3 regions of the Neorhizobium sp. IRS_2294 genome follow, and region 3 is predicted to be linked to each of the others. Evidence: predicted binding sites of a transcription regulator. Region 3 holds the regulator's gene; each other region holds the start of a gene.
The links. The regulator LexA, encoded in region 3, represses DNA repair genes until DNA is damaged. The targets are predictions, from matches to a motif close to TGTTCNNNNTGTGTTCNG.
Positions count from the first base shown of each region.

Region 1 (7,914 bases), 980 kb from region 3:
CCTGACCGCTCTATCTTACCAGGGAATACTGCTTCCATCATAGGCGACGAAAGAGCCGGAATTCTCCGGGGCGAGGCTGTTGAGCGTTGAGAGGATCGACGCTGCCGCCTGTTCCGGGCTGACCGTGTTGTGACCGCGTGAATAGGGGTCTGATAGACCCGTGCGAACCGTCCCCGGATGAATGGCGGTGATGACCGCTGCCGGATGGGTGCGGCCATATTCGATCGAAACGGTGCGGACAATCTGGTTGAGCGCCGCCTTGGCGGATCTGTAGGACACCCAGCCGCCGAGCCTGTTGTCGCCGATCGATCCGACACGGGCTGACAGGAATGCGGCGATCGAGCGGGTTTCGCGATCAAACAGTGGGAGAAAGTGTTTCGCGACAAGGGCGGGGCCGACGGCGTTGGTGCGGAACTGGGCCATCATCGTTTCGGGATCGAGCTGCCGCAGAGACTTTTCCGGGCCGCGGCCATCGGTCGTCAGGATGCCGGTGGCGCAAATGAGGAGGTGGATCGGCTTTGCCGAGATCGAGCCTGCGGCGTCCGCCACGCTCGTCTCGTCGGCGAAGTCCAGACCGTCGCGGCTGCGGGAAAAGGCGATCAGTTCGCCGAGATGCGGCTCGTTCTGCAGACACTCGCAGATCGCGGAACCGATACCGCCGCTTGCCCCGATCACTGCCGCCCGGAACCCGTTCGGCAGCGATGCGAGAAGACTGGTTTCAGTGCCTGCCATGTCTGACATATCCGAGATACGCGCGTGTAGGTCGCTTCTTCATCGCACTATGCCCGAACTCCACGGTATTGGGTAGGCGTCGTCAGTCGGAGTTGATGGTCGGCAGATGGGTTTCGACTTCTCGCAGGCGCGCGGCTTCGAGCGGTTCGATCTGCGTCTTCCAGAACTCGTCTGCCTCGGCCGGTTCGTCATCCCACTTGCGGACGTCGGCGATATTGTCGTCGAGCTTTGCACGGCGCGTGCCGCCGAGTTCGAGATATTTCATCGCGAGTTTCTTGGTCGAGGTTTCCTGATCGGTCATGAACCGGTTCCTTCCCGTTGCGTCAATCGTCTGCCAAGTCGCCTCGACCTCGGCTGAGCGCTGTCGCAAGCGTTCATGAGATCGGACCTTGAGTTAGATTAACGGCGCCCCGGTCATCCTGTTCCTGCCGCTGCACGTTTCCGGTGCAAGATATCGGCGGGTCTGGAACAGAAGCCAAGCTCGCCAGTTGACCCGCGTCATCAAAAGGAGAAATCGCATGGCTCACATCGAAGACGAACACGAGAAGGTCTGGGACCTTGCGGAGAAGATCGGGTTTTGCATGCTCACGACCCAGTCGGGTACGGATCTGCGGGCTCGGCCGATGGCGGCCTATGCCGAGCGTCTTGAGAATGCGTTCTACTTTCTGACGGATGTGGCAAGCCACAAGGACGAGGAAATCGCGCGCTACCCGAACGTTTGCCTGGCGTTTGCCGATTCCAAGGGCCAGAAATACGTGTCCATTTCGGCGACGGCAGAAGTGCAGAACGATCGCGAGAAGATCCGCGACCTCTGGGCGACACCGGCAAAGGCGTGGTGGGACAGCCCCGAGGATCCTTCGATCCGCGTCCTGAAGATCACGCCGTCAGCAGCGGAATACTGGGATAGCCCTGGCACAGTCATCAGCTACATCAAGATGGCGGCAGCCGCCGTTTCCAGTTCGAAGCCCGACATGGGCGACAATGCCAAGGTTCAGATGTAACCTTCAAGGCGGACGGGCAACCGTCCGCCATTCTTCTGCGGCCCGCATAGACGGGCCGGCGTCTCAGTTGAAATCGCCGATCGTTCCGGTTTGAAAGATAACCACCGGTTCGCCTTCCTCCCCGACAGCTGGCGATGCCTCGCGCTTCCAGACGACGGCTCCGGCATGTCGATCGCCGAGTTTGCGGGCCTCATCGATCGCAGCCGTCTCGTCTTGTGCTTCCCTGACAGCGAACACCGGAACGGTCTGCCCTCTCTCATCGAGATCGAAGGCGAGGACGAAGATAGATTTGAACGCTCCGGGCATTAGTTTTCATTCCTTGATATGGCTTTGGACGCCGGCACGCTCTCTTTGATCGCGACCGGAAACAACGGCGTCTCGATCTTCCGCAAATATCGCGGAGGTTTCATGCTGCCAGGGTCCATCGAGGTATTTCCACAGATCAACACCTGTAATCTCGATTGTGTATGGCTGAAACTCCGCACGAAGCTCCTGATACAGCCGGTCGGCCCGGTCCTTCGATACCTTGTTCTGGATCGTGATATGCGGCTGCCATTTCTGCATATCCTGCGGACCGAGCCATGGTAGGAAGGCCTCCTTCAACTGGGCTCGCACATCCTGAAGCGCGGCACTGTCGATCGTGAAGGCGACGCCCGCACCGAGATGGCGGACGCCGCTGACCTCGGCTTTGATCGATGACCCAGCCTCGGCGACCCGTTTGAGGTGCTCGACGATCCGCTCCGTATATTCGCCGGGTAGCCGATGAAACATCGTCAGATGCGCATCGAGGAAATTCCGGTCCGGCGGGAAATGGGTTTTCCGCAACAGATCGAAAGGCGCTCTGTCGCCTTCCGCAATACGGGCTGTCAGGATCAGCGGCTGAAGCGTCTTCACTGGGATTGAACCTTCCGGGCCAGGTTTCGAACGGGTCTTTGAAGCCGAGATCTGGGATCCGGGCCCGCGATATCAATCCTTCAGTTTCGCGAACCAGTCCGCATAGGGCGTGTTCTTGGCCATATGCCGGTTGAGATCGGGCTCGCCGTCATCCCACCAGACAGGGCCGCGTTCGCCAAGCTGAACCTTGGCATCGTCGACCCGCCGGCGCGCTTCGGCCATCGCGTCGGGTTTGCCTTTCGCATCGCGGACGGCCCGGCGTGCCGACATCAGGTCCGAGACCAGGCGTTGACGCGTCTCCGCGTCCAGCGCCGGGTTGCTTCGACGCCAGAGCCTGCCGCGGACGACGAAGTATTTGCCGTCGGGTGTATCCGGATACGTCTCGCTCATCGTCCAACCCCGGTTTTCGCCATACCGATTACAGGAGCGTTCCCTGCGGAGGGTCAACGACGGGCGGCTGTGGTTGTTCACCGCGGCGCGTCAATTCGGCGCGGGCGGTGAAGCGGATATCGATATCCCGGTCTTCCGCGAGGTCCCGAAGCGCATCTTCGCTGATCCGGTCCCAGGGCTTGCCGCGATCCGCGCCTGACGGCACGCGCGGCAGCAGACCCGGCTCGCTGCTCCAGGCCAGGAGGTCTTCGAGCGATGCCTCGTTGAGGAGGTCGCGGAGGTGGTGCGCCGTGACATAGGCGTCAGGCATGGCACGATGCGCCGGCAGGCCGATCTCGTGGACCAGACCTTCTGGCATACGCAGGTAGCGCAGCATCTGGTTGGAGAACCGCGGCAGTTCGGGCCAGACCCGCAGGCTGCATTTCCAGGTGCAGATCCAGGGCAGGCCACCCGTCAGCCGCGGTGTACAGTATCGCTGTTCGAAGGCTGCGCGATGGGCGGCAAGCGCTTCGATCCGGTGCGGGGGACGCAGGACAGTCGGTGCGATATCTTTCCAGAACGGCGCGTCGGCGACATGGCTGTCAAGGATGTGATGGATCGCGATCGTGTCGGGCGACATCGGACGGCCGGGATTGACCAGAAGCGCACCGCGGTCCTCGTTAATCTGCCATCTTCCGTCTGCCCCTAGGGTGACATCCTGCCAGCCGATCTCGCAGACGTCGTTCGGTCCGTTGCCGCCGGTCTCGAGGTCGATGACGCGGATGGTGGGATTGCTCATGTCGAAGTCCTTGTCGACGCTTATTGGCCGCGCTCTTTGTGTGCTTGTCGATTATAAATCGAGACCGAGCTGCGGTTGTTCCACGTCATCCGGCCCGGCGCCGACCAGCGACGAGAGGGACACACCCAGCAGCCTTACCGAACGCCGGAACGGATAGACGGTTGCCAGGAGCCCGGATGCCGCCGCCAGCACTTCCGCGACGCTTGCATAGGGGAGGGACGCCGTGCGGCTGCGTGTCGCCTGGGTGAAGTCGGAATATTTGATCTTCACGGTGACCGTCTTGCCCGAAATGCGATGCGCTTCGCAGTGGCGCCAGACCTTTTCGGCAAGTGGCCTCAGTTCGGCGGTCGCAAGGTCGAGGGCGTCGATATCCTCAACAAATGTATCCTCGGCGCCGACGGATTTGCGGATCCGGTCGGGACGCACCTGGCGCTCGTCGATGCCGCGGGCGATGCCGTAGAAATAGGGTCCGGATTTGCCGAAGCTCTCGGCGAGAAACTGCAGCGACTTCGACTTGAGGTCAGCGCCGGTCTCGATGCCGTATTTCTTCATCCGCTCGGCAGTCGCCGGCCCAACGCCGTGGAATTTCTTGACCGGAAGCGATTCCACGAAGCCCGGGCCGTTCTTTGGCGTGATCACGGCCTGGCCGTTCGGCTTGTTGAGGTCGCTTGCCATCTTGGCGAGGAACTTGTTGTAGGAAATGCCGGCCGATGCGTTGAGGCCCGTCACCTGCTTGATCTTGGCACGGATCTCCAGCGCGATCTCGGTTGCGATCTCCATGCCTTTCAGGTTCTCGGTAACGTCGAGATAGGCCTCGTCGAGAGACAGCGGTTCGATCAGCGGCGTGTATTCCGCAAAGATCTCCCGGATTTGCCGGGACACCGACTTGTAGACCTCGAAGCGCGGCGGCACGAAGATCAGATCCGGGCATTTGCGCTTGGCAGTGACGGAGGGCATGGCGGAGTGAACGCCGAAGGCGCGCGCCTCGTAGCTTGCGGCCGCCACAACGCCGCGCGCCGCGGATCCGCCGACAGCCAAAGGCTTGCCGCGCAGGTCAGGATTGTCGCGCTGCTCGACGGAGGCATAGAACGCATCCATGTCGACATGGATGATCTTGCGGGTGGATATGGAGGCCGTGACATTCATGCGGGCGTGCGGTTTGCTGGATCGTATGGAAACAAAAAGAGAACATAGCAGTCTTCCGACAAATATCCAAGCTCTCTGCCCAGCTTCCTGTGCATGAGGGAAACAAGCGGGCTTTGAAGGCGTTTGCTTCTGGTGATCATCAACAGGAGACAGTTTCATGGCTGACGACAGCACGACAACCATTCGAGCGACTTTCGACACCCGTGCGGCCGCAGACCTTGCGGTCGAACATCTGGTGCAGCAGCACGGTATCTCGCGTCCGGATATCTTCATCCAGTCCGTCGGTGCCGACAACACGGTCGGATCCGCGCCGTCGGGTGGCGATGCGTCGCATGATGGCGGAGAGCGCACCGATGGCCCGCTGGAGGGCGAGATCGAGGTTTCTGCCGATATCACTGAGAGCAAGATGGCGGCGGTGCAGAAGAGTTTTGGCGAAGCAGGCGCGATACGGGTCACCGGCCGCTGATTTCAGCGAACCAAGGGGCCGGCTCTCAGCCGGCTCCGTAGGGCGGTGAGCTCAGAGGTTTGCTGCAATCGAATCGGCGACGAGCAGCGCATGTTCCGCAACCTGCGGAAATCCCATCAACTCGCCAAAATGTCCGCGTGCCAGCGGGCCGGCGATGAAGAGCCTTGGTTCGGGCTTGCCATCCGCGTCTATCGCGTTGGACTGCTCGTTGCAGGAAAGACCAAGCCCCGTCGGATCGAGGTGCAGAAAGCCTTGATCGCGGAGTTGCCGCAGCCATTGCTGGCTCTGCAGCACGTTGCCGTGGGCGGGGCCGGTCGTGACCGCGACGGCATCGAACTGGTGGACTTCGACACCATTCTTCCCGCGCCGCTTGATGGTGACATCGATGATGTCTCCGTCGGTGCTGACGTCGACGATGCCTGCGGCGAGGATGTCGAGCCTGCCGGCTGCCGCCTCCGCGTCGAGCACGTCTTCCACCTGCGGCGCAATCCGGAAGCGGTGGACGTCCCAATAGGGACGCAGGTGTCGCACGATCCGGCGGCGTGCCTCGAGCGGCAGATGCTTCCAGATGCCGCCGCCTTGCGAGCGCAACTGGTCGAGAACCGCATGCCAGGTCTGACCCTCTGCCTGCGCTTCCCTGATCGCGGCCCGCACGCGGTACAGGATCTCGGATGCGCTTGTGGCGGGACGGTCGAGAAAGTCGCCGAACGGCTCTTGCGCAAAGGTGGCGTGTCCGCGCGAGCGCAGGCCACGGCGCGAAAGGGCAGTAATGCTGCCGCTATGCCCGCAACGCTTCAACGAGGCGATGACATCCGCGGAGGTCAGCCCGTTGCCGACGACGAGGACCCGATCGTCGGCCCGGATCGGCGCCAATGCGTTCGGCGCTGTCGGGTCCGCGACATAGCGCGGATGCTCGGCCAGTCGTCTCAAGGAGCGTGGGGCAACCGGAGCAGGGTGGGTGGCAGCGATCACCAGGATATCGGCAACCAGCGTCTGCCCGGTGGTATCGGTGACATGCCATTGGTCGTGCCGCTTTTCGACGCCGGTCACCGCGGCGCAGATATGGCGGACGGCTCCGGATGCCAAAAGAGGTTGAAGGTTGGACAGGACATAGTTTCCGAAGATGCCCCGGCGCGGAAACACGTTGCCATCAGCGCGAAATGCCGCCTCATCCTCCGCAACGGAGCCGGTCGTTTCCATCCATCTCGAAAAATGCTCGGGATCGCCAGGAAGTATGCTCATTCGCGTTGCCGGGACGTTGATCCGGTGCACCGGGTCCCGCGTATCGTAGGCCAGGCCCCTGCCGATTTCGGCACGCGGCTCGAAAATGGTGATGTCGACGGCGTCCGCCTTGTGGCCGGTCGCCAGATGGTAAGCGACCGCTGCCCCGGTCACGCCGCCGCCGATAATGGCGATTGAAGATCGTGTTGGTTCAGGCCGTTCAGACGTCGTCGATGCTGTCACTGTCAGTCACTTCGGTTAGACGCGGCCGCTCTTTTAAACTCGCACGGTACGTCGTTGAATCAAAAATCGATAGGCGCTGCGCTTGAAAAAAGGGCTTTTTCCCAGGCATCGGAAACGGAGCACGTTTATCCCTTGGCGCGGCTAAATTTAGTCCAGTGTTCTCGCAGGCAATATTGTTCACGACTCCCTCTGACGCGACATTACACATCAAAGATCGGGAAGGAATGGAGAGCGTGATGATTGGTGGCGGCTTTTCGATATTTGGGATCGATCTGTTCGGATCGACAAGGCAGTTGGCCGGTGACCGAAAAGAAGAAGCCGCGGCATTGCCACGGCTCGAGACGCAGAAGGTCGAGGAGACTGATGCCGATCGACTGACGGTTACCGACCAGCAGGACATTTTTCTCTGGAGTACGTCTCTCGCCTACTGAGACATGACGCGGAAGCCGGTCTCAGCCGGGCCTTCGTCATGTCTCAACCGTCCGGATGACGGGAATCGCAAGCAGTTTTTATCAGATAGAAGTTCGGGCGCCCGCAGTGGAGCGCCCGAAACCATTAATCGAGAAGTTCGGCAGGCACCTTGCCGCCGTTTTCGGACAGCTTCTTCAGCAGCGCCTTGTGCAGCCACATGTTCATCGTGGCGGAATCGCTCTGGTCGCCGGTGTAGCCGAGTTCTTCGGCCAGTTCCTTGCGCTCCGAAAGGCTCGCGTCCATGCCGAGCGCCTTCATCAGGTCGACGATCGAATGCTTCCAGTCGAGCTTCTGGCCGCTCTTCTTGACGGCTGCGTCGAGGACCGGTGCGATATCGACGGTCTGCATCGTGGCAGAGGTCGAGCCTGGAGTTGCGACTGGCGGTGCGCCTGCAGTCTTCGGCGCAGCCTGGGCTGTTCCGCCGACCGGCGGGGCTGTGGTCGCAGCAGGTTCTGGCGTTGCCATGGACGTCGGTGTCGGCTCGGCGCCTGTTGGCGAAGCCGGTGCAGCCGCGGCAGGATGGCCGAAGATGGCGTCCTTGATCTTGCTGAATATGCTCATGGATAGTTCCT
Region 1 is NZ_CP191439.1:2,618,393-2,626,306, reverse strand. It holds gene ACQY1K_RS12720 (helix-turn-helix transcriptional regulator) at 1-5, shown strand, start outside; gene ACQY1K_RS12715 (SDR family oxidoreductase) at 16-732, opposite strand; gene ACQY1K_RS12710 (hypothetical protein) at 815-1,033, opposite strand; gene ACQY1K_RS12705 (pyridoxamine 5'-phosphate oxidase family protein) at 1,251-1,733, shown strand; gene ACQY1K_RS12700 (hypothetical protein) at 1,797-2,039, opposite strand; gene ACQY1K_RS12695 (2'-5' RNA ligase family protein) at 2,046-2,627, opposite strand; gene ACQY1K_RS12690 (hypothetical protein) at 2,700-3,017, opposite strand; gene ACQY1K_RS12685 (DNA polymerase III subunit epsilon) at 3,046-3,795, opposite strand; gene dinB (DNA polymerase IV) at 3,847-4,941, opposite strand; gene ACQY1K_RS12675 (hypothetical protein) at 5,099-5,407, shown strand; gene ACQY1K_RS12670 (FAD/NAD(P)-binding protein) at 5,459-6,871, opposite strand; gene ACQY1K_RS12665 (hypothetical protein) at 7,045-7,302, shown strand; gene ACQY1K_RS12660 (DUF3597 domain-containing protein) at 7,427-7,903, opposite strand.
Region 1: the regulator LexA is predicted to act here: its motif matches at 4,969-4,986, upstream of dinB (DNA polymerase IV).

Region 2 (7,914 bases), 1.8 Mb from region 3:
GTGCGCCGAGGGAAGCGGACGGCAGCATGCCGAGCGAACCCGTCAGCATGGCCGCAACATCAGACAGCATGTCGCCGAACAGGTTGTCGGTGACGATGACGTCGAACTGTTTCGGCGCGCGAACCAGTTGCATGCCGCCGGCATCGGCCAGCATGTGGTCCAGCTTCACATCGGAATATTTTGCCTTGTGGATTTCGGTGACGACCTGGTTCCACAGCACGCCCGACTTCATGACGTTGCGCTTTTCCATGGAGCAAACGGCATTCTTGCGGGTGCGCGCCAGTTCGAAGGCAACGCCTGCGATGCGTTCGATCTCGTAGGTGTCGTAGATCTGGGTGTCGATGCCGCGCTTCTGGCCGTTGCCGAGATCGATGATTTCCTTCGGCTCTCCGAAATAGACGCCGCCTGTGAGTTCGCGGATGATCAGGATGTCGAGCCCGTCCACCAGTTCGGGTTTCAGCGAGGAGGCGGCGGCAAGCGCCGGATAGCAGATGGCCGGGCGCAGATTTGCGAAAAGCTCCATATCCTTGCGCAGACGCAGCAGGCCGGCTTCCGGGCGAACCTCATAGGGCACACTATCCCATTTCGGACCACCGACGGCGCCGAACAGGACGGCATCGGCCGTCATCGCCTTTTCCATATCCGCGTCGGAAATGGCGGCACCATGCGCATCATAGGCGCAGCCGCCAACCAGGCCTTCGTCGGTGACGAAATCGGCACTCATGGCGTCGTTCATATGGGCGATGATCTTGCGCACTTCGCCCATGGCCTCCGGACCGATGCCATCACCGGGAAGCAGGAAAAGGTGTTTTGCCATTGTGCAGATGTCCTTGATTGTTCAGGCGACGGTTGGGCAGCTGTTTCAGGAAGCGCCGGCACCGATGCGGGCGGTCACTTCGATCTCGATTTTCATTTCAGGGGTGGTGAGGCAGCAGACGATCATGGTCGCTGCCGGCCGAATCTGGGCAAATGCCGATCCGACCACCTCGACCACGGCATCGTAGTCGGCCATGTCGACAAGATAATAGCGTACGCGGACCACGTCCTTCAGGCTGCTGCCGGCTTCGCCAAGCGCTTTTGCGATAGTGGCGAGCGCGTTGCGGGTCTGGTCAGCGACATCGTCAGGCATCACCATCAGGGCATAGTCATAGCCCGTCGTGCCAGAGACATAGACCATGTCACGGTCAACAACTGCGCGGGAATAGCCGATCCGCGCTTCGAACGGTGATCCGGAGGAGATATGCGTGACCATCTGATAACCCTCAGAGCCAGGGGCGGTCCGTGCTGTTCTTGTCCTCGAAACTCGAGATCACGGCGTCGCTCTTCAGCGTCGATGCAATATCGTCGAGACCTTCGAGAAGGATCTGGCGGCGGCCGGGGTCGATGTCGAAATGCAGCGAGCCGCCATCCGGGCCGGTGATCTTCTGTGCTTCGAGATCGATCGAAATGACGGCATTGGAGCCACGATCCGCATCATCGAGCAGCTTTTCGAGATCTTCCGGAGATACGATGATCGGCAGGATGCCGTTCTTGAAACAGTTATTGTAGAAAATATCGGCAAAGCTGGTCGAGATCACGCAACGGATGCCGAAATCGAGAAGTGCCCAAGGCGCGTGCTCACGCGACGAGCCGCAGCCGAAATTGTCGCCGGCCACCAGGATCTTTGAGTGGCGATAGGCAGGCTTGTTCAGGATGAAATCCGGGTTTTCTGACCCATCCTGATTGTAGCGGGATTCCGCAAACAATCCCTTGCCGAGACCGGTTCGCTTGATCGTCTTCAGGTAGTCCTTGGGAATGATCATGTCGGTGTCGATGTTGACGACCGGAAGCGGCGCTGCGACGCCGGTGAGCTGCGTGAACTTGTCCATGATCTGCCTCCAAGGGAGTTGTCGTGAAGGCCAAATAAAGCAATTTGCCGCCGATTTGAAGGGCATTATGCCTTCAACCGGTACTCCGCTGCGCCAGAGCGCGCAGGCGGAGCGAACATGATGACGCTAGAGGTCGATGATGGTACCGCGGCCGTCGTTCCACACACGGATATCGCGGCTGGCCGGCTTTGGTCCGAACGATTTCGCTCGCACGGGTACAGGGTTCAACCTGGTCGAGATCGCCCTACCAATTGAAAGAAGGACGAGAATGCCGGCAAATGCGACGGTCAGAGACGCTGTAAACAGCGCCGCCATGGCAAGCACCGCAATAGCTGAGGCGACGACGAAAAATGCACGAATGTTTTGCATGGATCATACCTTTCAACGTCTGAAATGTGGGACCGGCCGGCCCCGCTTACAAGTGGTTTCACGACCTCCTGTCTTGCCGAGGGCCAAAAAGCTTGTCACAACCACGTTATGACTTTTCCCAATGATTACATGGTCCCGAAGCGATGGCCGCTTTGATCCTGCGCTCGCTCCTGAGCGTTCCCGCGAGCAACACCCGTGCGCTTTCGAAAATCCCGCAACTCGACTGCGACGGCGTGATTTTCGATCTGGAGGATTCCGTGGCCTCCCGGCAGAAGGCGGAAGCGCGGGATAACCTCCGCAGAAGCTTTGCCAAGCTGAATTCCGATGATCTCGAGACCGCCATCCGGATCAATCCGCTCACAAGCGAATTTGGTCCAGCAGATCTCGATCTCATCGTCGAACTTCTGCCGGATGCGGTGGTCATTCCCAAGGTTGAGCATGCGGACGACGTCCGGGTGATCGCCGAGCGCCTTTCTCAGGCGGGCGTGCCGGAGAGGGTCTCTATCTGGGCGATGATCGAAACGCCGCTCGGCGTCCTCAACGCCGCCGAAATCTCGAGCGTGGGCGGACGGATCAAATGCCTCGTCGTGGGGCTCAACGATCTTCGCAAGGCAACGGGTGTTTTGCCGCAAGCGGGGCGGGCCAATCTCATACCCTGGTTGATGCAGGTCGTGCTGGCGGGCAGGGCCTATGGTGTCGATGTGATCGACAGCGTGTTTAACGATTTCAAGGACGAAGCCGCGTTCGAAGCCGAGTGCGCCCAGGGCCGCGCCATGGGATTTTCAGGCAAGATGCTGATCCATCCGGCGCAGATCGACGCGGCCAACCGTCATTTCGGTCCAGACGAAGATGCCCTTGGGGAGGCACGCGCCACCATCGAGGCCTTCCGTCAGCCGGGAGCCGAAACGCTCAACGTCATCAACCTCGACGGCCGCATGGTCGAGCGTCTGCATCTCGAAGATGCGGAAAAGCTCGTGGCCAGCGCGGCGGTCATCGCCAACAGAAAGAGAAAGCCATGAAAGTATATCGTTTCATCACCGGTCCTGACGATGCCGCCTTTTGTCACCGGGTGACGGCGGCGCTGAACAAGGGCTGGGAACTCTCCGGTTCGCCAAGCTACGCCTTCAACGGCAAGACGGGCGAGATGCATTGCGGCCAGGCCGTGATGAAGACCGTCGAAGGCAAGGAATACAGCCCCGAGATGAAGCTCGGCGAGCAGTAAAAAGCTAGGCCGAGGTGTGTCTGCCAGCGCTGGATCAGCGCTGGCTTGCTTCCTCGGCGCTCGCCTCGATGCGCTCCATGTCGTCGTCACTCAGGCCGAAGTGATGGCCGATCTCGTGGATAAGGACGTGGGTGATGATATCGCCCAGCGTTTCCTCATTCTCCGCCCAGTAATCGAGGATAGGCCGGCGATAGAGCCGGATGCGATTGGGCAGTTCGCCGGTTTCGACCGTAAACCGTTCCGAAATGCCACGTCCTTCGAACAGGCCCAGAAGGTCGAACGGCGTTTCCAGCGCCATGTCTTCGAAAACGTCGTCGTCCGGAAATTCTTCGACCTCAATGGTGAGGTTCGTTGTAAGTTTGCGGAATTCGTCCGGAAGGTGGCTGTAGGCTTCTAATGCCAGCGACTCGAACGTGCTGATCGTCGGCGCATGGCGATCCTGCCAATCATCGGTCTGGTCAATGCGGGCCATGGGATCTCCTTCCAACTCAGGCACATATAATACCTGAAGCAGCTATTTCGAGAAAAGAATCATTGCGATAGCTTTTAGAGGAAAAGATTCCTGATCGGGAGCTGTTGACTCTTTGCCACGTGTCTGGAATCCATAAGAACATAAAGCGAACATTATCGATGGAGTTAACGCCATGGCCAAAGGTGCCTGGGCGCGGGAGAGACTTTTGCCCTGCGCAAGCCGATCTCGGAAACGGAAAGCGGTCGGCGAGCTTGCTCCTGATGCTCGCGTCTGGTCTGGATTGGAACCCGCATGACCGCCTGTTTTCGATCCCCTCTGGCGCATCGACAGAGGCGTATTCTGACACTCGTGTTCCCGCGTCTGTCAACCGACAGAATCGCGCGCCGCCGCTGGGGTATGGACTGGCGGTCTTCCCGCCATCATGACCATCCACCGATCGTCTTTGCCGGGCGCCACGCCGACAGGATGTGCCTGACAGTGCTCGACGCGGCCGCCGAACGCCTCAACCTGAAGCTGGGGCAGGGCGTTTCAGAAGCGCGAGCTATCTTTCCGGAGCTCGACGTGATGGACGAAGACGATGATGCCGACGCGGCGCTTCTGATGGCGCTCTCCGACTGGTGCGACCGATATACGCCACTGGTGACGCTAGAAGGGCGCAACGGGCTCTCTCTGGATATCACGGGCTGTGCGGATTACGGTGGCGGAGAGCAGGGCTTGCTCGGCAATGCCTCCCACAGACTCCGTCAGATGGGTTTCGACGTCAAAGGGACACTCGCATCTTTTCCGGGCGTGTGGAGCGATTCTGCTTCTGCCGCGGACGGAACCTGTGGCGGCGTGTTGTTTCGATCGAGTGACGTTCGAGCCTTTTCGGAGATATCGCAGAGACACAGCAGCCGGTTAGGCATCACTGCCTCCGATCACGGATCGTTGATAAGGGGGTTATGATATGTCAATTACCGGGCTGGATTCTTTCTTGACATCGCTTGTCCTCTTTTGCAAAAAGTCTGTATCGAGGTCAATGTTCTCCAGGTCGATCCAAAATGCTGGTTTGCAGTTGCAATTACATCACCGAAAGGGAGATCAAGGATACGATCATCCAACTCCTCACTGAGGACTGTTGGCAGCTGATCGTTCCCGTCAAGGTCTACCATGCGATGGAAAAACGCGGCCGTTGCTGCGGTTGCTTTCCCAATGTCGTTGATCTGATCATCAAGACCACTGAGGAATATCACGCCCAGCGGCACTCGACGGAAGCTGACGTGATCGTCTATATGTCGCGCTTGAAACAACTCCACGAAGAAAACAGGAGAGCGGACATTGAAAGGCGACTTACAGGTCATCGAGCGGCTTAACGAGGCACTTTTCCTCGAACTTGGCGCTGTGAACCAATACTGGCTGCACTATCGTCTCCTGCATGATTGGGGTTTTACCAAGCTTGCCAAGAAGGAGCGGGCCGAATCCATCGAAGAGATGCAGCATGCCGATCGTCTTATCGACCGCATCATCTTTCTCGAGGGTCATCCGAACCTTCAGACGCTGGCACCGCTTCGCATCGGTCAGAACGTCAAGGAAGTTCTAGAGGCCGATCTGGCTGGTGAATACGATGCCCGCACCGCCTACAAGGCGTCGCGTGATATCTGTCACGCCGCCGGAGACTATGTCTCCATGAAGCTTTTCGAACAGCTGCTGATGGATGAAGAGGGTCATATCGACTTCCTGGAAACGCAGCTCGAACTTCTCTCGAAGATCGGCGAAGAGAGATACGGCCAGCTCAACGCGGAATCAGCCGACTCCGCTGAGTAAAGCTCAAATCATCGACATTCTATCGCTCGAGCCCGGTGGAAGTTGCTTTCACCGGGCTTTGCTTTATCCGACCAGCGCTAATCGGACGTGCAATCAGCCCGCCGGCGAGAGGTGGGCAAATTCCGCGACGACCCGGTCATAGACCGAGCGCTTGAACGGCACGATCAGGCCGGGCAGATCCTGCATCGGCTTCCATTCCCAGGCATCGAATTCAGCCGTATGGCCGCCCGGCGGCGGGTTGATGGCGATCTCGCTTTCATCGCCGTCAAAGCGGAAGGCAAACCAGCGCTGCGTCTGTCCGCGATACTTTCCCTTCAGTCCGATACCGATCAGGTGTTCCGGAAGATCGTAGTTGATCCACTCGCCGGCTTCGGCAAGCAGCGTGACGGAACGCATGCCCGTTTCTTCGTACAGTTCACGATAGGCGGCGGGAAGGGGATCTTCGCCCTTGTCGATCCCGCCCTGCGGCATCTGCCACAGTTGCGGAGACCCGTCGAATTCGCTGTTGCCGGCAGCAATGCGGCGTCCCGCCCAAACGAGGCCCTCGCTGTTGAGCACCATGACCCCGACGCAGGGACGATAGGGAAGATCGTCCGCTTTCACCGGTTTCTTGTGATCCTTGGCCATATCATTCCCCTTGCTTCAAGGTGCCACGCTCTCGCGGGCAAGCGTCGATACACCGACGATTTCTACACCGCGTTGCGAGGCTTCGTCGGCCCATTTGCGGATCGCCGCGATGCTCTCGTCGAAGGCGGAGGCGATGCCGATTGCCGTTCCCTTGCGTTGGGCTATCCGCTCCAGTTCGTCAAGTTTCTTGAGGATCGCGTCGGATTGAAGCTGACCGTCCAGGGTCAGGTCACCGAAGGCGTGCGGCAGTTGCATCGCCTTTGCCAGCACCTCCGTCTTCGACTGGGCCGAGGTGCCGTCATCGAGGAACAGCAGGCCGCGGGAGGCCATGTCGCGCAGGACAGGCTCAAGCGCCTTGACGTCGGAGAGATAGCGGCCGCCCTGGTAGTTCATGATCCCCGTATAGTTGGTGATCTCGCCCATCGCCACATGCAGTCGCTCAAGGTTCTTTGCGGCAGGATCCTTGACGAGAAGCGTGCCGGGTCCGGGGTCGTTGGCCGGGTAGTCGTAAGGCTCGAACGGGACTTGGATGAGGATTTCGTGGCCCGCGCGGCGCGCTTCCTGCATCCAGCGCTGCAGGCTGTTGCCGCTTGCAGCAAGGCCTAGCGTTACGGCTGGCGGCAGTTGCTGGATTGCGCGCTGGGTGCCCGTCTGGCTGAGGCCGAGGCCACCGACCACGATCGCGATCCTTGTGCCGCGGGCGCCGGACCAGGGTCGTGCATACTGGTCCATGGGTCGCATGCCATCCTCGCCGAGGATCGGCAGTCTGCCGTATTCCGTGTCTTCCAGAAGAGACGTATTCGGCTCTGCCGCAAATCGCGGGTCCTGGCCAATTCTCTGGGCATTGATAAGGACGGGACCGTTTCCATCCCTTGCGCGCGGCGTGTATTTCGTCACGACCGATCCGTCCGCCATCCGGTTCTGCTCAATGGTCGCGCCGGAATTCGGATTGGACCGGGGCATACCGTTGGGGTTGGCATTTTCGGGAGAAACTGCATCATCGGCAGGTGTCTTGGGGGCGATCGCCGTGGAGGAGGGGGGCTCGCTCGAGGCGATGCGCTCAAGCTGAGGGTCGTTTCGCATCGCATAGATCGACAAGCCGACGACGGAAATCACGCCGATGCTTCCTAAAATGGCAACGGCCGACAGGCGACGCGCCGTTCGTCGTTTCGGCGGCCGGTTTTGACCGAGCGGTGCATGGAGATCGCTGCCCAAGGGATATGCCCGCGTCTGCGCTGCCGAAATGAATGCGGTCAGGCGGCTGTGATGAAACAGCCGCCTGACCGGTTTGCCTGATTAGTTCTTGACGGCGGCCGCAGCCTTGTCGGGGCTTGCCGGGAAGGACGGGTCTGTCTTTGTCCCATGCAGCAGGTCCATGGCATAGTTCAGCTGCAGGTCGTCCTTGGTTTCCGGCGGCACATAGGCAGCCGAACCGGAACCTTCGTCTGTTTCGGCCGCACCCTGGATATGGCCCTTGAGGCTGGATTCGCCCTCGGCGCGGACCTTGCCCTGCAATTCCGGCGGCAGCGGCTGTTCGACCTTGATGTCAGGCG
Region 2 is NZ_CP191439.1:3,490,173-3,498,086, reverse strand. It holds gene leuB (3-isopropylmalate dehydrogenase) at 1-817, opposite strand, end outside; gene ACQY1K_RS16865 (RidA family protein) at 863-1,252, opposite strand; gene leuD (3-isopropylmalate dehydratase small subunit) at 1,263-1,868, opposite strand; gene ACQY1K_RS16855 (hypothetical protein) at 1,995-2,237, opposite strand; gene ACQY1K_RS16850 (HpcH/HpaI aldolase/citrate lyase family protein) at 2,381-3,256, shown strand; gene ACQY1K_RS16845 (DUF1737 domain-containing protein) at 3,253-3,459, shown strand; gene ACQY1K_RS16840 (metallopeptidase family protein) at 3,494-3,931, opposite strand; gene ACQY1K_RS16835 (hypothetical protein) at 4,409-4,876, shown strand; gene ACQY1K_RS16830 ((2Fe-2S)-binding protein) at 4,972-5,283, shown strand; gene bfr (bacterioferritin) at 5,249-5,734, shown strand; gene ACQY1K_RS16820 (RNA pyrophosphohydrolase) at 5,828-6,361, opposite strand; gene ACQY1K_RS16815 (divergent polysaccharide deacetylase family protein) at 6,377-7,576, opposite strand; gene ACQY1K_RS16810 (S41 family peptidase) at 7,658-7,914, opposite strand, start outside.
Region 2: the regulator LexA is predicted to act here: its motif matches at 4,066-4,083, upstream of ACQY1K_RS16840 (metallopeptidase family protein).

Region 3 (7,914 bases):
TGAGACGACCGAGGCGCTTCGTCTGTCCGGACTGGCCCATATCGTCGCGATCTCAGGCCTCAACATGGCGCTGGCAGCCGGTATCTTCTTCGTCGGCGTTCGCTCCGTCCTGTCGCTGTTTCCAGGCTTTGCGCAGGCCTATCCGATCAAGAAGTTTGCCGCGTTCGGTGCGCTTGTCATGGCGACCGCCTATTACCTGATTTCCGGGTTCGGGGTTTCCGCCGAGCGGGCCTATATCATGATGGCGGTGATGCTGGTCGCCGTGCTCGTCGATCGACCCTCCATCAGCCTTCGCAACGTCGCCCTTTCGGCAATCATCATCCTCGCCATCTCGCCGTCGGAGATTCTGGGTCCGAGTTTCCAGATGTCGTTTGCGGCAACCGCGGCACTGGTGGCAGGGTTCGCCCTCTGGACGCGATATTTCGCGAAAGGTAAGGAGGAGACAAAAGGTAGCAACCGGTGGATAACGGGTGTCGCGGCGACGTTCCATTTCATTGCCGGGATCGTGGTGACGTCGCTGATCGGCAGTACATCGACGTCGATCTATTCGATCGAGCATTTCCACCATCTGACCACCTACGGCCTCGCGGCCAATCTCGCGGCCATGCCGATCATTTCCTTCGTGGTGATGCCGGCAGGTCTCGTGGCCATGCTGCTGATGCCGTTCGGGCTGGATGCTCCCTTTCTGTTCATCATGGGCGAGGGGCTGCGGATCGTCATTCGCATTGCCGAGATCGTCGCCGCATGGGGCGGCGATATTGCCATCGGCCGGCAGAACCCGCTTTTCCTGCCTCTGGCGACGGCAGGCTTTCTGCTTCTGACGCTGCTGCGCACGCCGCTGAGGCTGACAGGCGCGCTGTTCATGGCGGTGGCTTTGCTCTTTGCGGTCCGCTCAGGCTCGGCGCCGAGGCCTGATATCGTCATATCCGAAGACGGCGCATCGGTCGGCGTGATCCAGGATGACAAGATCACCCTCAATCGAACCCGACCGCCGGGATTTATCTACGATCAATGGCGGCGAGCGCTGGTGCTTGAGACCGGAGAACAACCGCTCGCCTTGCCGGTTCTTGCCTCTTCGGAACCAGCGCGAGGTGCCAGCCTTGCGAAAAGCGATGACAGACCACCTGGACCACATTCGCGACCGGATTTGACGCGCCGGGAAATCGAATATGTCAGGGGTTTTCTTCAAGCATTGAAGCCCGGACGATTCGCCTGTCTGCCGAAAATCCTGTGCGCGGCGCAGACTGCTCAGGACATCCGGATCGTCACCGTCGAAGACAACCGATACACCGGTCTTGCCTGCGATGTCGGTCGGATCATCGTCTCGCCCGGCGCACGCTTCGATACTTGCCGCTCCGGCGCCTTGCTTCTCAGCAGGCGGACGTTGCGCCGGACTGGCGCACTGGAAATCACCATTATTCCGAACGCGACAGCGCCAGACATCAAGATTACGGCGGCGATGCGAGACAGCGCACAGACCTCAAGCCGTCCGTGGACCGTCCACCGGTTCTATGACTGGCGAACGCGACAACTCGACTTTGGCATCCCGGAGGCTGTTGCTGCGCATCTCCGGGATGACACCGTTCTTAATGATAGCGGCGAATAAGGCCGACAAGCTTGCCCTGGACCTTCACCCGGTCGGGCGGGAAGATGCGGGTCTCGTAAGCCGGGTTTGCCGCTTCCAGTGCGATCGAGGCACCCTTGCGGCGAAACCGCTTCAGGGTCGCTTCTTCCTCATCGACCAGGGCAACGATGATATCGCCTGGACTTGCGGTGCTGGTATTCTTGATGATGACGGTATCGCCATCGAGGATGCCGGCATCGATCATCGAATCGCCCTTCACTTCGAGCGCGTAATGATCGCCGGAACCCAGCATCTCGATCGGAACGGCGATGTCATGGGTGTTGTTCTGGATCGCGGAGATCGGCACGCCGGCAGCGATTCGACCCATGACCGGGATGTTTGTCGAGAACGGATTGTCCGCCATGACCGGCGCCGGCTTCTGAGCGACGACCGGTTGCGTTTTGCCGAGGCTTCCCTCGATGACACTGGGAGAAAAACCCCGTCGCGGATGAAGGTTCGCCACATAGGCGTCAGGCAGCTTGATCACTTCGAGCGCGCGTGCTCTGTTCGGCAGGCGGCGAATAAAGCCACGCTCCTCGAGCGCGGTGATCAGCCTATGGATGCCGGACTTCGATGCAAGGTCGAGGGCGTCCTTCATTTCGTCAAACGACGGCGGCACGCCTGATTCTTTCATCCGCTCGTGGATGAACAGAAGTAACTCCTGTTGCTTGCGTGTCAGCATGGATGGGACCCTCAGAATTGGAAACAAATGCAGAACGGACGCTATATGTTCTATCTGTGTTCCGCAAGCCCCAAATTTTTGCTCAAGAATAGTCTCATTTCAGCGTTCGATCACGTATTCAGTTCGTGCGCAGCACTTGCCGAGCTTCCCGCGATAGCCAATGTTCTGCGGAATAAGACTTTGGGGGTGTAAGTGGGTAACAAGTCAGTCGATCATTTGGTTCTGCCCGTTGCAGATCTGGCGTCAGCGCGGGGGAGGTTGACCGCTCTCGGCTTTACTGTGGCACCTGAAGGTGTTCACCCTTTCGGCACAGCTAATGCCTGCATATTCTTCGCGGATGGCTCGTATCTCGAGCCGCTGGCCATTGTGAACCGTCGGCAAGCCTCGCTTGCGGCAAAACGAGGCAACGTGTTCACCGATCGCGACATCCGCTTTCGCGGCCAGCGGAAAAGGGAAGGTCTATCGGCGGTGGTCGTCGGGACGCAGGATGCAGCGGCCGATCATAGCCGTTTTGTGGACGGGCACATGTCTGCGGGCGAGATGCTTCAATTCTCCCGCCCGATGCAGTTGCCCGATGGTGGGGAGAGCGAAGTCTCATTCCGTCTGGCGTTCGCGGCAGTCCCCGAGGTCGATGACATCTTGCTGTTTTCCTGCCAGCGCATGGCCGCATTACCGGCAGATCGCGGTGGTCTAGATGAGCACGCAAACGCCGTTACAGGCCTTCGAGAGATCGTCTTTTCTGCAGATGACCCGCTGGAGTTTCTGCCGCTTTTCGAAACCGTGTTCGAGACGCAACCCGAGCAAGGGAAAGACGGTCTGCGGATCGAAGCTGCCAATGCCAGCATCCGCATTCAATCCAACGACACGTTCAGCGACGAGTTCCGGTCTTCGATGAAGCCCTTGTCATCGTCGCGCCTCGCTGCGCGCGGGATCATCTTCAAGACCACCGATCTCGCCGTGACAGAGATCACCCTTGCTGCTAATGACGTCGCATTCATCCGCAGGGATGGCCGCGTGATCGTGTCGGCAGCCCCGGGGCAAGGTGTGGTTTTCGGTTTCGAGGAATAGTGAAATGACAGTCTCCGCCAATTCTGAAGTGTCCGTGGGCGAGGGGAGTTCGAAAGTCGTTTTCTCAAACACGGCAAAGCTCTCGCTGATTGCCGGTCCCTGTCAGATGGAAAGCCGCGATCATGCGTTCATGATCGCCGGCACGCTTGTCGAACTCTGCAAGAAGCTCGGCATCGGCCTCGTCTACAAATCCTCCTTCGACAAGGCCAACCGCACGTCGATCTCCGGCAAGCGCGGCATCGGCTTGGACAACGCGATGGCAATCTTTGCCGATCTCAAGAAGGAATACGGCTTTCCGGTTCTGACCGACATCCACACTGAAGAGCAGTGCGGCCTTGTGGCGGATACGATCGATATCCTGCAGATCCCCGCCTTCCTGTCGCGCCAGACCGACTTGCTCGTCGCGGCCGCAAAGACCGGTTGCGCGATCAACGTGAAGAAGGGCCAGTTCCTGGCGCCCTGGGACATGAAGAACGTTCAGGCCAAGTTCCTCGAAAGCGGCAATCCGAATGTGATGCTGTGTGAGCGCGGCGCCTCGTTCGGTTATAATACGCTTGTCTCCGATATGCGCTCGCTGCCGATCATGGCGTCGCTCGGAAGCCCTGTCATCTTCGATGCGACCCATTCCGTGCAGCAGCCAGGTGGCCAGGGCGGCTCATCCGGTGGTCAGCGTGAGTTTGTCGAAACGCTCGCAAGGGCTGCCGTCGCAGTCGGCGTTGCCGGCGTGTTCATCGAAACCCACGAAGACCCTGACAACGCGCCGTCTGACGGTCCGAACATGGTTCACTTGAAGGACATGCCGCGGCTTCTGGAGAAGCTGCTGGCATTCGACGCCATTGCAAAAGGCTGACGGCGTCGAAAAACCGCCGAATTGACTGGATTGTAATCCGCGTGTCATCGACGATCTCACAATGTCGGTGACCCGCCTGTTCGCTGAGCCTGCGAATTCAGGCTCGCATATCAAACCGAGGAGAGACCCTTGACCGCCATTACCGACATCATCGCTCGCGAAATTCTGGACAGCCGTGGCAATCCGACCGTCGAGGTGGATGTTTATCTGGAAGACGGCTCGATGGGCCGCGCTGCCGTTCCGTCGGGAGCCTCCACGGGCGCGCATGAAGCCGTCGAACTTCGCGATGGCGGCAAGCGCTATGGTGGCAAGGGCGTCGAAAAGGCCGTCGAAGCCGTCAACACCGAGATCTTCGATGCGATCGGCGGCTTTGATGCCGAAAGCCAGATCCACATCGACAAGACCCTGATCGCGCTCGACGGCACACCGAACAAGTCGCGCCTAGGTGCGAACGCCATCCTCGGCGTTTCGCTTGCGGTCGCCAAGGCCGCAGCCGAATCGTCCGGCCTGCCGCTTTACCGCTATATCGGCGGCGCTTCCGCCCATCTCCTGCCGGTCCCGATGATGAACATCATCAATGGCGGCGCTCACGCCGACAACCCGATCGATTTCCAGGAATTCATGATCATGCCTGTCGGCGCCGAGACGCTGAAGGATGCCGTGCGCATGGGCGCGGAAATTTTCCACGTCCTCAAGAAGGAACTGGCAGCGCAGGGCAACAACACCAATGTCGGCGACGAAGGTGGTTTCGCACCGGGCCTGAAGAGTGCGCCGGAAGCGCTCGACTTCATCATGAAGTCGGTCGAAAAGGCTGGCTACAGGCCGGGCGATGACGTGCATCTGGCACTCGATTGCGCAGCCACCGAATTCTTCAAGAACGGCAAGTACGAGCTGGAAGGCGAAGGCCGTTCGCTCGAGCCGGAAGCAATGGCCGATTACCTGGCAGAACTTGCCGGCAAGTACCCGATCATCTCGATCGAGGACGGCATGTCGGAAGACGACTGGGCCGGCTGGAAGTATCTGACTGACAAGATTGGCTCCAAGGTGCAACTGGTCGGCGACGACTTGTTCGTGACCAACTCGGCCCGTCTGCGCGACGGTATCCGCCAGGGCACGGCCAACTCGATCCTCGTCAAGGTCAACCAGATCGGCTCGCTCACCGAAACGCTCGATGCTGTCGAGACCGCGCATAAGGCGAGCTACACGGCCGTCATGTCGCACCGTTCGGGTGAGACCGAAGACTCGACGATCGCCGATCTCGCAGTTGCCACCAACTGCGGACAGATCAAGACCGGTTCGCTGTCGCGTTCCGATCGTCTGGCCAAGTACAACCAGCTGATCCGCATCGAAGAAATGCTTGGGCCTCAGGCCGCCTACGCGGGCCGCTCGATCCTCAAGGCCTGATCATTCCGGTCGACTGAGGCAGAATATCCGAGAGCCCGCGCCACCTGCGCGGGCTTTTGCGTTTTACAATTTGTGATCGCACCGTACCAAAAACCGATAGGTCAGCATTGTTGACCTGTCGAAACTTCTGTAAACCGAAGCCAAGAATATTGAAATAAAAGGAAACGCCCGTGCTTGATTGGGACCATATTTTCGCGACGCGCTCCAGCCGCATGAAAGCCTCCGAAATCCGCGAACTGCTGAAGCTCCTTGAGCAGCCGGATATCATTTCGTTCGCCGGCGGCATACCGGATCCGGCCTTGTTTCCGGCCGAGGAATTCCAGAAGGCCTATGCAGATATCTTCTCGGGCGCTCAGGTGAACTCGGCGCTGCAGTATTCCGTCAGCGAAGGCTACAAGCCGTTGCGTGACTGGATCGTTGCCGATGTCGCCAAGATCGGCATCGACTGTACCGCCGACAACGTCTTCATCACGTCAGGCTCCCAGCAGGCGCTCGATTATCTCGGCAAACTGTTTCTGTCGCCGAACGATACGGCGCTGGTGACATGGCCAACCTATCTCGGTGCGCTCTCGGCATTCAATGCCTATGAGCCGACCTACGATCAGCTCTCGGTCAACGGCAATCGCACGCCGGAAGCATACCGCGAAACGGCAGCGAAAGCCGGTGGTGCGGTGAAGTTTGCCTATCTGTCCGCCGACTTCTCCAATCCGACCGGCGAGACGATCGATCTCGCAGGCCGCGAAAAGCTTCTGGCACTGGCAGACGAACTCGATATCGCGATTCTCGAAGATGCCGCATACCAGAACCTGCGCTTCGATGGCGAACCGGTTTCGCCGATCCTTGCGCTCGACATTGCCCGCAGCGGCGGTATCGAAAAGACCCGCACGATCTACAGCGGCAGCTTTTCCAAGACGCTGGCACCAGGCCTGCGCGTCGGCTTCGTCATCGGAGCGATGCCGGTCATCCGCAAACTGGTGTTGTTGAAACAGGCGGCCGACCTGCATTCGTCGACGATCAACCAGATCGCCGTCGAGCATGTCGCTTCGCGCGGTTTCGATGAACAGGTTGCCAAGATCAAGCGGGTCTATAGCGGCCGCCGCGATTCCATGCTGGCGGCACTTGCGAAATACATGCCGAAGGGAACGACATGGACAAAGCCCGAAGGCGGCATGTTCGTATGGCTGACGCTGCCTGAGGGCACGGATGGTGCGGAGCTTCTGGCGAAATCGCTGGCAACCGAAAAGGTCGCCTTCGTGCCCGGCAAGGCGTTCTACGCCGACGGCAGCAACGCCAACACGCTGCGCATCAGCTTCTCCTGCGCCAACGACGAGATGATCGACGAGGGTATCAAGCGGCTCGGAAGACTGATCGGCAATGCCGAGACCCGCGAGCACGAAGCGCTCCCGATCATCTGAATATCGGTGTACTGAGAAAGGCGAACCAGCGATGGCTCGCCTTTCTCACATACTGTTGGCGACCTGTTCACCTGCAGGTGACGCTCGGCTTGGGGCGCCGCCTATCGTGCCGACGCGGCCTTCTCCGAGGCGCCCAGCACGTCCGACCGTAAACGACGCCAATCAAATCACCAGGCGGTGACGTTGATCAGGGGTTGCGCCACGGGACGCCGTCGGGCAGTTTTGCGCCCGGTATATGAGGAGGAGTTTGCATTGGCGCGTCCCTACAGCATCTATGACGTTTTCACCGACGCTAAGCTTTCCGGCAACCCGCTTGCGGTCATCTTCGATGCAGATGGTCTCGACGATGGCGCGATGCAGGCCATTGCCAAGGAAATGAACCTCTCGGAGACGGTGTTCGTCCAGTCGTCGACAAACACCACCCATTCGGCAAAGCTGCGAATCTTCACACCGGGCCGGGAGCTTCCGTTCGCGGGACATCCGACGGTCGGGACGGCCATCGCCCTTGCCGAGCGCACCAACGGGCGCGACAGCGATCTCGATCTGGTCTGCGTCCTTGAAGAGGCGGTCGGTCCGGTTCGGTGCGCCGTGCGTTTGCGCCAGGGGGAGGTGGGGTTCGCCGAGTTCGATCTGCCGAAGAAGTCGCAGCGGATCGACCTAGCTTTGAACCGTCAGGGCATCGCGGACGCGCTCGGCGTCGAGCTGACGGATATCGGGTTCGAAAACCACGTCGCGTCGATCTGGAGCGCCGGTGTGCCCTTCCTGATGATCCCGCTGCACAATCTTGCAACTGTCCAGGACATGGAATTCGATGCGCCGCTTTGGGAGAAGGTCGCTCCCTTCGTCGAGGGTGCGCTCGCTTCGGCCTATG
Region 3 is NZ_CP191439.1:1,642,269-1,650,182, forward strand. It holds gene ACQY1K_RS07980 (ComEC/Rec2 family competence protein) at 1-1,606, shown strand, start outside; gene lexA (transcriptional repressor LexA) at 1,587-2,306, opposite strand; gene ACQY1K_RS07990 (VOC family protein) at 2,499-3,374, shown strand; gene kdsA (3-deoxy-8-phosphooctulonate synthase) at 3,379-4,224, shown strand; gene eno (phosphopyruvate hydratase) at 4,354-5,628, shown strand; gene ACQY1K_RS08005 (PLP-dependent aminotransferase family protein) at 5,799-7,043, shown strand; gene ACQY1K_RS08010 (PhzF family phenazine biosynthesis protein) at 7,296-7,914, shown strand, end outside.